One region of the Kosakonia calanthes genome, then DNA from elsewhere that is predicted to be linked to it. Evidence: predicted binding sites of a transcription regulator. Region 1 holds the regulator's gene; each other region holds the start of a gene.
The links. The regulator PurR, encoded in region 1, represses purine synthesis genes. The targets are predictions, from matches to a motif close to CANGCAAACGTTTGCNTG.

Region 1 (3,390 bases):
ATCAGTACTGACAGCTCTTTGCGGACATCCGGACGCGCACCCGCGCCGCCTTTTGGCAGAGAGAAGAACAGGCTCAACATAGCAATCACGCCCAGTCCGGCAGTGGCCATAAATGACATGCGCCAGCCGATGGTTTCACCCAGCCAGGTAGCGGCAGGCACGCCGCCGATATTAGCGATGGTCAGCCCCATAAACATGGTGGCGACTGCGCTGGCCTGTTTTTCTTTCGCAACCACGCTTGCGGCCACCACCGAACCGAGGCCGAAGAATGCGCCGTGGTTCAGGCTGGTAACGATGCGGGCGAGCATTAATGTGGAGTAGTCTGGCGCAATGGCCGACAACACGTTACCCAAGGTAAAAATAGACATCAAAAAGATCAGCGCGTTACGACGACCGCGATGCGACAGCAGCAGCGTCATCAGGGGGGCGCCGACCATCACGCCGATAGCGTATGCGCTAATCAACATCCCTGCCGCCGGAATGGAAACGTCAACGCCGCGGGCAATCACCGGCAGTAATCCCATTGGGGAAAACTCCGTAGTACCGATACCGAAGGCACCGATAGCCAGGGACAGCAAAGGGAAATTAATTTTCATATTTTGGCTCCGAAAATGACATGCCGACGCTCGACTCTGTCGTTGAAGACAAAAGTATGACAGCTGTCACATAAATTAGAAGTTAGCTGAATGACAAAAGATTATTGCGCAACAGATACAAATGCAGGAGATAAGGCAGGAAAACCGAGGGAGAAAGCTCTCCCTCGCGATAGATCAATGCAGTGCTGCGGTCAGCGCGCCGAAAACAATCAGACCCAGAACGATGACGGTGGTGAATAATGAATACTTAAGATCGGTGCTCATCAATTTCTCTCCTTTTAATTTCCCCACAAAAAGTGAGATAGCGCATTTTTGCACAAATTATCCTAAAAATCTTGCGGGAATTAGAGGGAGAATCGTTTTAACTCTTCCCCTTTTGCTCAAGATAAGACAAAATTCGACGCTAAATTTATAAGCGTACCGGCCATTGACTCCCCTCCTGACGTCCAGTGTCGTTTTCCCGGCGTACCGCACTCTTTTTGCTGAGTTCAGGGTGTTTAAAGGCAAACGTTTACCTTAAGTATTATCAGGAGCTTACGATATGGTCTGGAGTAATATCTGATGGCAACGATTAAAGACGTCGCGAAACGAGCAAACGTTTCCACTACAACCGTATCACATGTAATTAACAAAACACGCTTCGTCGCCGAAGAGACGCGCAACGCCGTGTGGGCCGCGATCAAAGAACTGCACTATTCGCCGAGCGCCGTGGCGCGCAGTTTGAAAGTCAATCACACAAAATCTATCGGTTTATTGGCCACCAGCAGCGAAGCGGCCTATTTTGCCGAAATCATCGAAGCTGTCGAAAAGAAATGTTTCCAGAAAGGCTACACCCTGATTCTGGGTAACGCATGGAATAGCCACGAAAAACAGCGCGCTTATTTGTCGATGATGGCGCAAAAACGCGTCGACGGCCTGTTGGTTATGTGCTCTGAATATCCCGAATCTGTTTTAAGCATGCTGGAAGAGTATCGCCACATTCCGATGGTGGTGATGGACTGGGGCGAAGCAAAAGCCGATTTTACCGATTCTGTCATTGATAACGCCTTCGAAGGCGGTTATATGGCAGGCCGCTATCTTATTGAACGCGGGCATCGCGATATCGGCGTGATCCCCGGCCCGCTGGAGCGTAATACCGGCGCAGGCCGTCTGGCGGGCTTTATGAAATCGATGGAAGAAGCCATGATTTCCGTCCCGGAAAACTGGATTGTGCAGGGCGACTTCGAACCGGAATCTGGTTACCGCGCCATGCAGCAGATCCTCGGCCAGTCGCACCGCCCTACCGCCGTTTTTTGCGGCGGTGATATTATGGCGATGGGCGCACTGTGCGCCGCTGATGAGATGGGTTTACGCGTACCGCAGGATATTTCGGTTATCGGTTATGACAATGTGCGCAACTCTCGCTTCTTCACGCCAGCGTTGACGACGATTCATCAGCCGAAAGATTCATTGGGTGAAACCGCCTTTACCATGTTGCTTGACCGCATCGTCAACAAACGTGAAGAGTCGCAATCGATTGAGGTGCATCCGCGCCTGGTAGAGCGCCGCTCGGTGGCCGATGGCCCGTTCCGCGACTACCGCCGTTAATCTTCTTTCGCGGGGGCCGTTACTCCGGCTCCCGCAACCATTCACTGTTCAGCGTTTCGCTATCTCCCAGGTACTCCAGCAGCCAATTTAAGGCGGGCGATGCCTCGTTTTGTTGCCATGTCAGGCAGCAAGCCGCATCCGGAAACGGGTTTTCCAGTTCGAGCGCCACCCAGGCTCCGCTATCCAACCACGGTCTGGCAAAATGCGCCGGCACCATGCCCACACACAGCCCCGCCGAGAGACAGGCTTCCGACGATTCCCAATCCGGGACAATCACGCGTTTTTGGTTATCCAGCAGCCAGGTAATGCGTTTCGGTAATGAACGCGACGTATCTTCCTGAATCAGCGAAGGCCAGTTGCGCAACGTCTCATCACTTAGCGGGCCGGGCATTGCAGCCAAAGGATGTTGACTGGAAACCACGCATTTCCAGCTAAGCATGCCCATATCGCGAAACGCATAACGTCCACCGACCGGAATGGCCTGCGTTGCGCCAATCGCCAACTCAACGCGTCCGTCAGAAAGCGCATCCCAGACGCCATTAAACACCTCCTGATAAACCAGTAATTCGACATCACTGAAATGGCGATAAAAATCAACGATTAGCTGCCGCGTGCGCGAAGGTTTAACGATATTGTCCACCGCGATCGCCAGTTGCCCGCGCCAGCCATTGGCGATTTGCTGGCACTGCTGGCGGGTGACCTGCATTTTTTTGATAACAGAACGCCCTTCTTTCAAAAACCAGACGCCTGCGGGCGTTAACTCTACATCACGATGGCGACGCACAAACAGCGGAACCGCCAGCCACTCTTCCAGTTGCCGAACGGTATAGCTCACCGCAGAAGGCACGCGATGCAACTCTTGCGCCGCACCGCTAAAACTGCCATTGCGCGCCACCGCATCAACCACTTCAAGGGAATATTCTGACCACATAATCTGCCTGCAAAAATTTTGAAACCAATGCGCAAATATTAGCGTTTCACAACTGTTATTGCACTCCTTACACTCGACACCCCTAAATACCTGCAACAAAGAGAAACCATAATGCAACCTGGCAAAGGATTTTTAGTCTGGCTCGCGGGATTAAGCGTGCTGGGCTTTTTAGCCACCGACATGTACCTGCCCGCTTTCAGTGCAATACAACAAGATTTGCAAACCTCTTCCGCCGTGGTCAGCGCCACGCTCAGCCTCTTTCTGGCGGGGTTCGCG
Region 2 (3,390 bases), 340 kb from region 1:
AGTTGCAGTTGCATTCCGAAAACATCGCTGAGGCTTGAAGCTTAAACGGCCTGCTCGAAACGGAGACTCGCGGCGCGAAGCTGCGGTTTCAGGCGATCGTTCATAATTTTGATGGCATCGCCCAGTTGCATTGTGCGCCCGGCAATCACCACGCCGGGTTGCGCCAGCAGGCACAATGCGGCGTTTTCGCCCGGTTCAACCACCAGCAAATTCACGCACTCTTGCGTGTCGCTTAACCAGACACAAGCACCTTCACCGGTGACCGGCGACCACAGCGCTTCGTGGGTCATAAAATGCCAGCTTTTCGGCATTTGCGGTTTGAGGAAACGAATGGCAACCAGCGCGTTGAGCACCAGTTCGGCGCGCTGCTCATTAGATAATTCTAAATCGCGGCATTTTTCATCGAAGGAGAAATAAAGTGCGGCGTCATCAACGCAAAAACCAGATGGCGAGAAAGCATCTGGTGTCAGCATTTTACGAGCGAATCGGGAGCGAAATAACATGCCATTGGCTAAATCGAGCATCATGCGGTCATGCTCATCATCGAAATACCAGCGCCAATTATCGTCAGGTTTAATTTGCATTTCTCTCTCCCCTTCCTTTAAACATCCTGTAACTTTTTCATCCTGTTTGCCGCCTCGTTAATTAATCTAATAATAAAAGACTAAAATGTTTAAATTAGCAACAGTGACGGAATATAAAACAACCAGGGCTGGAAATAAAGCCCTGGATGCAAAGGATGGGAAAAAGATTAGATATGAGTAACGATTTCTTTAATCAGCGGCGGGCCTTTAAAAATAAAACCAGAATAAATTTGCACCAGTGTCGCACCTGCCGCAATCTTCTCGCGGGCGGCGATCACCGAGTCGATACCGCCGACGCCAATAATCGGTAAGCGACCATTTAATTCCTGCGACAGTCTTCGGATTATTTCTGTACTTTTTAATTGCAGAGGACGGCCACTTAAACCACCCATTTCTTCGCAATGTTTCATTCCCTGCACTAACGATCTTTCCAGAGTTGTATTGGTGGCAATAACACCATCAATATTGTGGCGAACTAAACTATCGGCAACCTGGATCAGTTCTTCCTCAGAAAGATCCGGTGCGATCTTCACAGCCACCGGAACATATTTATGGTGGAGTTTTTGTAGATCGTTTTGCTTATTTTTAATTGCCGTCAGAAGATCGTCCAGCGCTTCGCCATATTGCAGCGTGCGCAGCCCCGGGGTATTAGGCGAAGAAATATTAATTGCGATATAACCGGCATAAGCATAGATTTTTTCCATGCAAATCAGGTAGTCATCTTTACCTTGCTCTACCGGCGTATCTTTATTCTTGCCAATATTAATCCCCAGCACACCGTCAAAATGCGACTTTTTAACGTTCTCGACCAGGTTATCCACGCCGAGATTGTTAAAGCCCATGCGGTTGATCAGGCCCTCGGCATCCACCAGCCGGAAGATCCTCGGCTTGTCGTTGCCCGGCTGCGGGCGTGGCGTAACGGTACCAATTTCGATGGAGCCAAACCCCATCGCACCCAGTGCATCAATGCATTCGCCGTTTTTATCCAGACCGGCCGCCAGGCCCAACGGGTTTTTAAAGGTCAGCCCCATACATTGAACGGGTTTTTCCGGTACGCGTTGGCGTACAAGGGCTTCAAGCGGCGTGCCGGTAATGCGGCGCAGTTGTTGAAACGTCAATTCATGAGCGCGTTCTGGATCGAACTGGAAAAGGGCTTTACGAACGAAGGGATAGTACATGAACTCTCCTGGATTCCCGGTGTGCAAACCGGGGGCGTATTATCAGCGAAAGCGCGCGGAAAAGGAATTGACCTGCGGCAAAAAAAGACAAATCGACGCAAACGTTTACCTTCTTCGCTTTCCTTTATGCAAATTTCGGCAATTTTTCTTCGAATAAATCATTTAGTGGAATAAATCGCCTCTGTCACACTGCGGCTAATTGTTATCAATGTTATCTAAAAGCAAACAATTGGTTATAAGGAGCGATTATGCGAGTTGTCACCCTGGCCGGAAGCCCACGCTTCCCTTCCCGCTCCAGCGCACTACTGGAGTATGCCCGCGAGCGGCTAAATGCGCAGGATGTTGAAGTGTGTCACTGGCATCTGCAAAACTTCGCACCGGAAGACCTGCTCTACGCGCGCGTTGATAGCCCGGCGTTGCAAACCTTTATTGAACAGTTGAAAGGCGCCGACGGGCTGATTGTCGCCACGCCTATCTATAAAGCCGCTTATACCGGCGCGCTAAAAACGCTGTTGGATCTGCTGCCCGAACGGGCGCTGGAAGGCAAAGTTGTGCTGCCACTGGCAACGGGCGGTACCGTCGCCCATATGCTCGCGGTCGATTATGCATTAACCCCCGTATTGAGCGCGCTCAAAGCGCAAGAGATCCTCCACGGCGTTTTTGCTGATGACAGCCAGGTGCTGGATTATCAGCACAAACCCCATCTCACCTCCAACTTGCAAACCCGCCTGGATAACGCGCTGGAAACCTTTTGGCAGGCACTGCACCGCCGCGATATTCAAGCACCGGATTTCCATTCCCCGCAAGGAGTCGCCCATGTTTAAGCATCTCAAACGCTCAGCGCACGGGCTCGTGCTGAGTAGTTTATTCGCTTTTTCCGCCTTGTCACACGCCGCCGAACCTGCGCCAGATGCGTTACGGATCGGCTACCAAAAAGGCAGCGTCAGTATGGTGCTGGCGAAAAGCCACGGGCTGCTGGAAAAACGTTACCCGAACACCAAAATCTCGTGGATTGAGTTCCCGGCCGGGCCGCAAATGCTGGAAGCACTGAATGTCGGCAGCATTGATCTTGGTAGCACAGGTGATATTCCGCCTATCTTTGCACAGGCTGCAGGCGCCGACCTGCTGTATGTCGGTGCTGAACCGGCCAAACCGAAAGCCGAAGTGATCCTTGTTGCACAAAACAGCCCAATTAAAACCGTCGCCGACCTGAAAGGACGAAAAGTCGCTTTCCAGAAAGGCTCCAGTTCGCACAATTTATTGCTGCGCGCGCTGCAACAAGCGGGATTGACATTCAGCGATATTCAGCCCGTTTATCTCAGCCCGGCGGATGCCCGAGCAGCGTTTCAGCAAAACAATGTCGACGCGTGGGCCATTTGGGATCCTTACTACTCCGCCGCGCTGTTGCAAGGCGGCGTGCGTGTGCTGAAAGACGGCGAAACCCTGAAGCAGACCGGATCCTTCTATTTGGCCGCGCGCCCGTATGCGGAGCAAAACGGCGCCTTTATTCAAGGCGTGCTGGATACCTTTAGCGAAGCCGATGCGCTAACCATTAGCCAGCGTGATGAAAGCGTTGCGCTACTGGCGAAAACCATGGGTCTGCCGCAACCGGTTATTGCCACCTATTT
Region 3 (3,390 bases), 1.3 Mb from region 1:
TCGTTCTTATCGCGCACCACTTCCATCTCGTACTCTTTCCAGCCAATCAGCGACTCATCAATCAGCAGCTCATTGGTCGGCGAGAGATCGAGGCCGCGGGCGCAGATCTCTTCAAACTCTTCGCGGTTATAAGCGATACCACCGCCGGTGCCGCCCATGGTAAAGGAAGGACGAATGATGCACGGGTAACCGACATCTGCCGCGACAGCCAGCGCTTCATCCATGGTATGCGCGATACCGGAACGGGCGGTGTCGAGGCCAATCTTTTTCATCGCGATATCGAAACGGCGACGATCTTCGGCTTTATCAATCGCGTCAGCGGTCGCGCCAATCATGGTCACGCCGAACTCTTCCAGCACGCCCTGGCGTTCCAGTTCCAGCGCACAGTTCAGCGCGGTCTGGCCGCCCATCGTTGGCAGCACGGCGTCCGGGCGCTCTTTTTCGATGATTTTGCGCACCACTTCCCAGTGGATCGGCTCGATGTAAGTCGCGTCTGCCATTTCCGGGTCGGTCATGATGGTTGCCGGGTTGGAGTTCACCAGGATGACGCGGTAGCCCTCTTCGCGCAGCGCTTTGCACGCCTGCGCGCCGGAGTAGTCGAATTCACACGCCTGGCCGATAACAATCGGGCCTGCGCCAAGGATCAGGATGCTTTTTAGGTCTGTACGTTTTGGCATGGCTCTTTTTCTCCTGATTATTTGGCGGTATTGCGATACTGCTCAATCAATTCAATAAAGTGGTCAAACAGCGGCGCGGCGTCGTGCGGGCCTGGGCTGGCTTCCGGGTGCCCCTGGAAACTAAAGGCTGGCTTGTCGGTGCGGTGAATGCCTTGCAGCGTGCCGTCGAACAGCGACTTGTGCGTTACACGCAGGTTGGCAGGCATGGAGGATTCATCAACCGCAAAACCGTGGTTCTGCGCGGTGATCATCACGGTGTTGTTATCAATGTCTTTCACCGGATGGTTACCGCCGTGGTGACCGAACTTCATCTTCACGGTTTTCGCGCCACTCGCCAACGCCAGCAACTGGTGGCCCAGGCAGATGCCGAATACTGGGATATCGGTTTCGAGGAGGGATTTAATCGCGTCGATAGCGTAGTCGCACGGTGCCGGGTCACCAGGACCGTTAGACAGGAATACACCGTCCGGGTTGAGTTTCAGAACGTCTTGCGCTGGGGTTTTCGCCGGAACGATCGTCAGGCGGCAGCCGCGATCCACCAGCATACGCAGAATATTGCGTTTCGCGCCGTAGTCGTACGCGACAACATGGTAAGGCAGCTCACTCTCTGGTTTCGCCTGCGGCAGCTCGCCGGTAAGCGTCCAACTGCCCTGTGTCCAGCCGTAGGTTTCCGCCGTTGTCACTTCCTTCGCCAGGTCCATACCGTTCAGGCCCGGGAAGGCTTTCGCTTTTTCCAGCGCCACGGCGGCGTCAACATTATCACCCGCGATGATGCAGCCGTTTTGCGCGCCTTTTTCACGCAGCAAACGGGTTAATTTACGGGTATCGATATCGGCAATCGCCACGATGTTATGACGCTTAAGGTAAGAAGAGAGGTCTTCGGTGCTGCGGTAGTTGCTGGCAATCAACGGCAGGTCGCGAATGACCAGGCCTTGCGCATGAACTTGAGAAGATTCTTCGTCAGCGGAGTTGGTGCCGACATTGCCGATATGAGGATAAGTAAGAGTGACGATTTGGCGGGAATAGGAAGGATCAGTGAGGATTTCTTGATAACCGGTCATTGAAGTATTGAAAACGACTTCCCCAACCGCCGTGCCCGTTGCCCCTATGGCCCGACCGTGAAACTGGGTTCCGTCTTCCAGAACCAATAGCGCTGACTTAATCAAAACACCCTCCAGAGAATATTCACTCACTTTATTTGCATATTAATTCATATTGAGATGATGAATCAATGCAAATTTGCTGGCCGTGGATTTTAGGCAAACGGCGGCATTCTGGAGAGATGTCGGTTAAAAGTCAACTTATCTGCCGTATTTTTCTTGCTGTTTCACGCCATTGCCTGGTTTTACAGGGTTTAACAGATAAAAAGATCAGATAAATAAGTCAGGAAAACGCTTGCGCGGCCAGAAAACTGTCTCGCAGATAAGCGATGCGCCAAAAAGTAGACCAGATGGTCAAAATTTACAAAATTGAAACATAAACCGGGGATATAAGTGTAGATTAGTTGAGTTTGGAGGGAAACGCAGCGTGAAAAGAATAAAATAAAAGGGCAATAAAATATTGCCCTTTGCAATCAAGTCATTATGACTGCAACAACCACATCACGAAGGGTAATAACTCTTACAAATTGTTGAGATCGAGCACATCTCGCATGTCAAAAAGACCATTTTTCTTATCCTTTAGCCATGAAGCGGAACGCACCGCGCCATTCGCAAACGTCATACGGCTTGACGCTTTATGCGTTATCTCTACACGTTCGCCGATATCGGCGAACATCGCGGTATGTTCGCCGACGATATCTCCGGCGCGAACGGTCGCAAAACCAATGGTGCCCGGGACACGCTCGCCGGTATGCCCTTCACGTGAATAAACCGCGCACTCTTTTAAATCTTTATTCAGTGACTTAGCGATCGCTTCGCCCATCGCCAGCGCGGTTCCTGATGGTGCATCAACCTTGTAGCGGTGGTGCGCTTCGACAATTTCGATATCTGTATAGTCGCCCATCACTTTCGCCGCTTTCTCCAGCAGCTTGAGCATGACATTGACGCCGACGCTAAAGTTGGCCGCAAACACAATAGCGATATCCTGCGCCGCATCGGTAATGGCCTGCTTGCCTGCGTCATCAAAACCGGTGGTGCCAATCACCATACCTTTGTGATGCTGGCGGCAAAATGCCAGATGGTTCAGCGTGCCTTCCGGGCGGGTAAAGTCGATAAATACGTCGAAATCGTCTTTCACCGCATCAAGGCTGCTCTGCACAGCCACACCGGTTTTCGCTACGCCGGCCAGTTCGCCCGCATCGCTTCCCAATAAGGAAGACCCTTCACGTTCCAGCGCCGCGCCAAGTGCGACGCCGTCCATTGCCAGCGCCGCCTGAATCAACTGGCGGCCCATACGTCCGCCAGCGCCCGCGATGGCTACGCGGATTGGTGCATCATGCATAGTTGTGCTCTTTTGTTAATTAAATGCGTAAAAATCGTTTCCAGATTAACCAGCCCCTGTCTGAGCCACCAGCCGAAAACGCCAATAATTAGAAATTAATGATATACAGCCGGAAATATCAGTAAAAAGCATGATGTTCTAAGGTGCCAGCGCCAGCACCTCTTCCACCCAATGGCGGAAACCATCGACATCAATATCCAGCGCCACCTGCGCGTTCGGTGCCAGCCCCAGCTTACCGTCGATATCCACCACAGTGGTTCCGGCGGTGAAT

Region 2: a site for PurR is predicted at 1,857-1,874, ahead of pyrD (quinone-dependent dihydroorotate dehydrogenase). Genes of this name have one in related genera too.
Region 3: a site for PurR is predicted at 2,062-2,079, ahead of carA (glutamine-hydrolyzing carbamoyl-phosphate synthase small subunit). Genes of this name have one in related genera too.

Annotation. Positions count from the first base shown of each region.
Region 1 covers NZ_CP151800.1:2,660,797-2,664,186, forward strand. The annotation lists gene AAEY27_RS12450 (MFS transporter) at 1-596, opposite strand, end outside; gene AAEY27_RS12455 (YnhF family membrane protein) at 771-860, opposite strand; gene purR (HTH-type transcriptional repressor PurR) at 1,158-2,183, shown strand; gene punR (DNA-binding transcriptional activator PunR) at 2,203-3,114, opposite strand; gene punC (purine nucleoside transporter PunC) at 3,226-3,390, shown strand, end outside.
Region 2 covers NZ_CP151800.1:3,001,851-3,005,240, forward strand. The annotation lists gene AAEY27_RS14160 (YcbX family protein) at 1-45, shown strand, start outside; gene zapC (cell division protein ZapC) at 42-584, opposite strand; gene pyrD (quinone-dependent dihydroorotate dehydrogenase) at 752-1,762, opposite strand; gene ssuE (NADPH-dependent FMN reductase) at 2,011-2,586, shown strand; gene AAEY27_RS14180 (sulfonate ABC transporter substrate-binding protein) at 2,579-3,390, shown strand, end outside.
Region 3 covers NZ_CP151800.1:3,941,152-3,944,541, forward strand. The annotation lists gene carB (carbamoyl-phosphate synthase large subunit) at 1-677, opposite strand, end outside; gene carA (glutamine-hydrolyzing carbamoyl-phosphate synthase small subunit) at 695-1,843, opposite strand; gene dapB (4-hydroxy-tetrahydrodipicolinate reductase) at 2,298-3,119, opposite strand; gene rihC (ribonucleoside hydrolase RihC) at 3,258-3,390, opposite strand, start outside.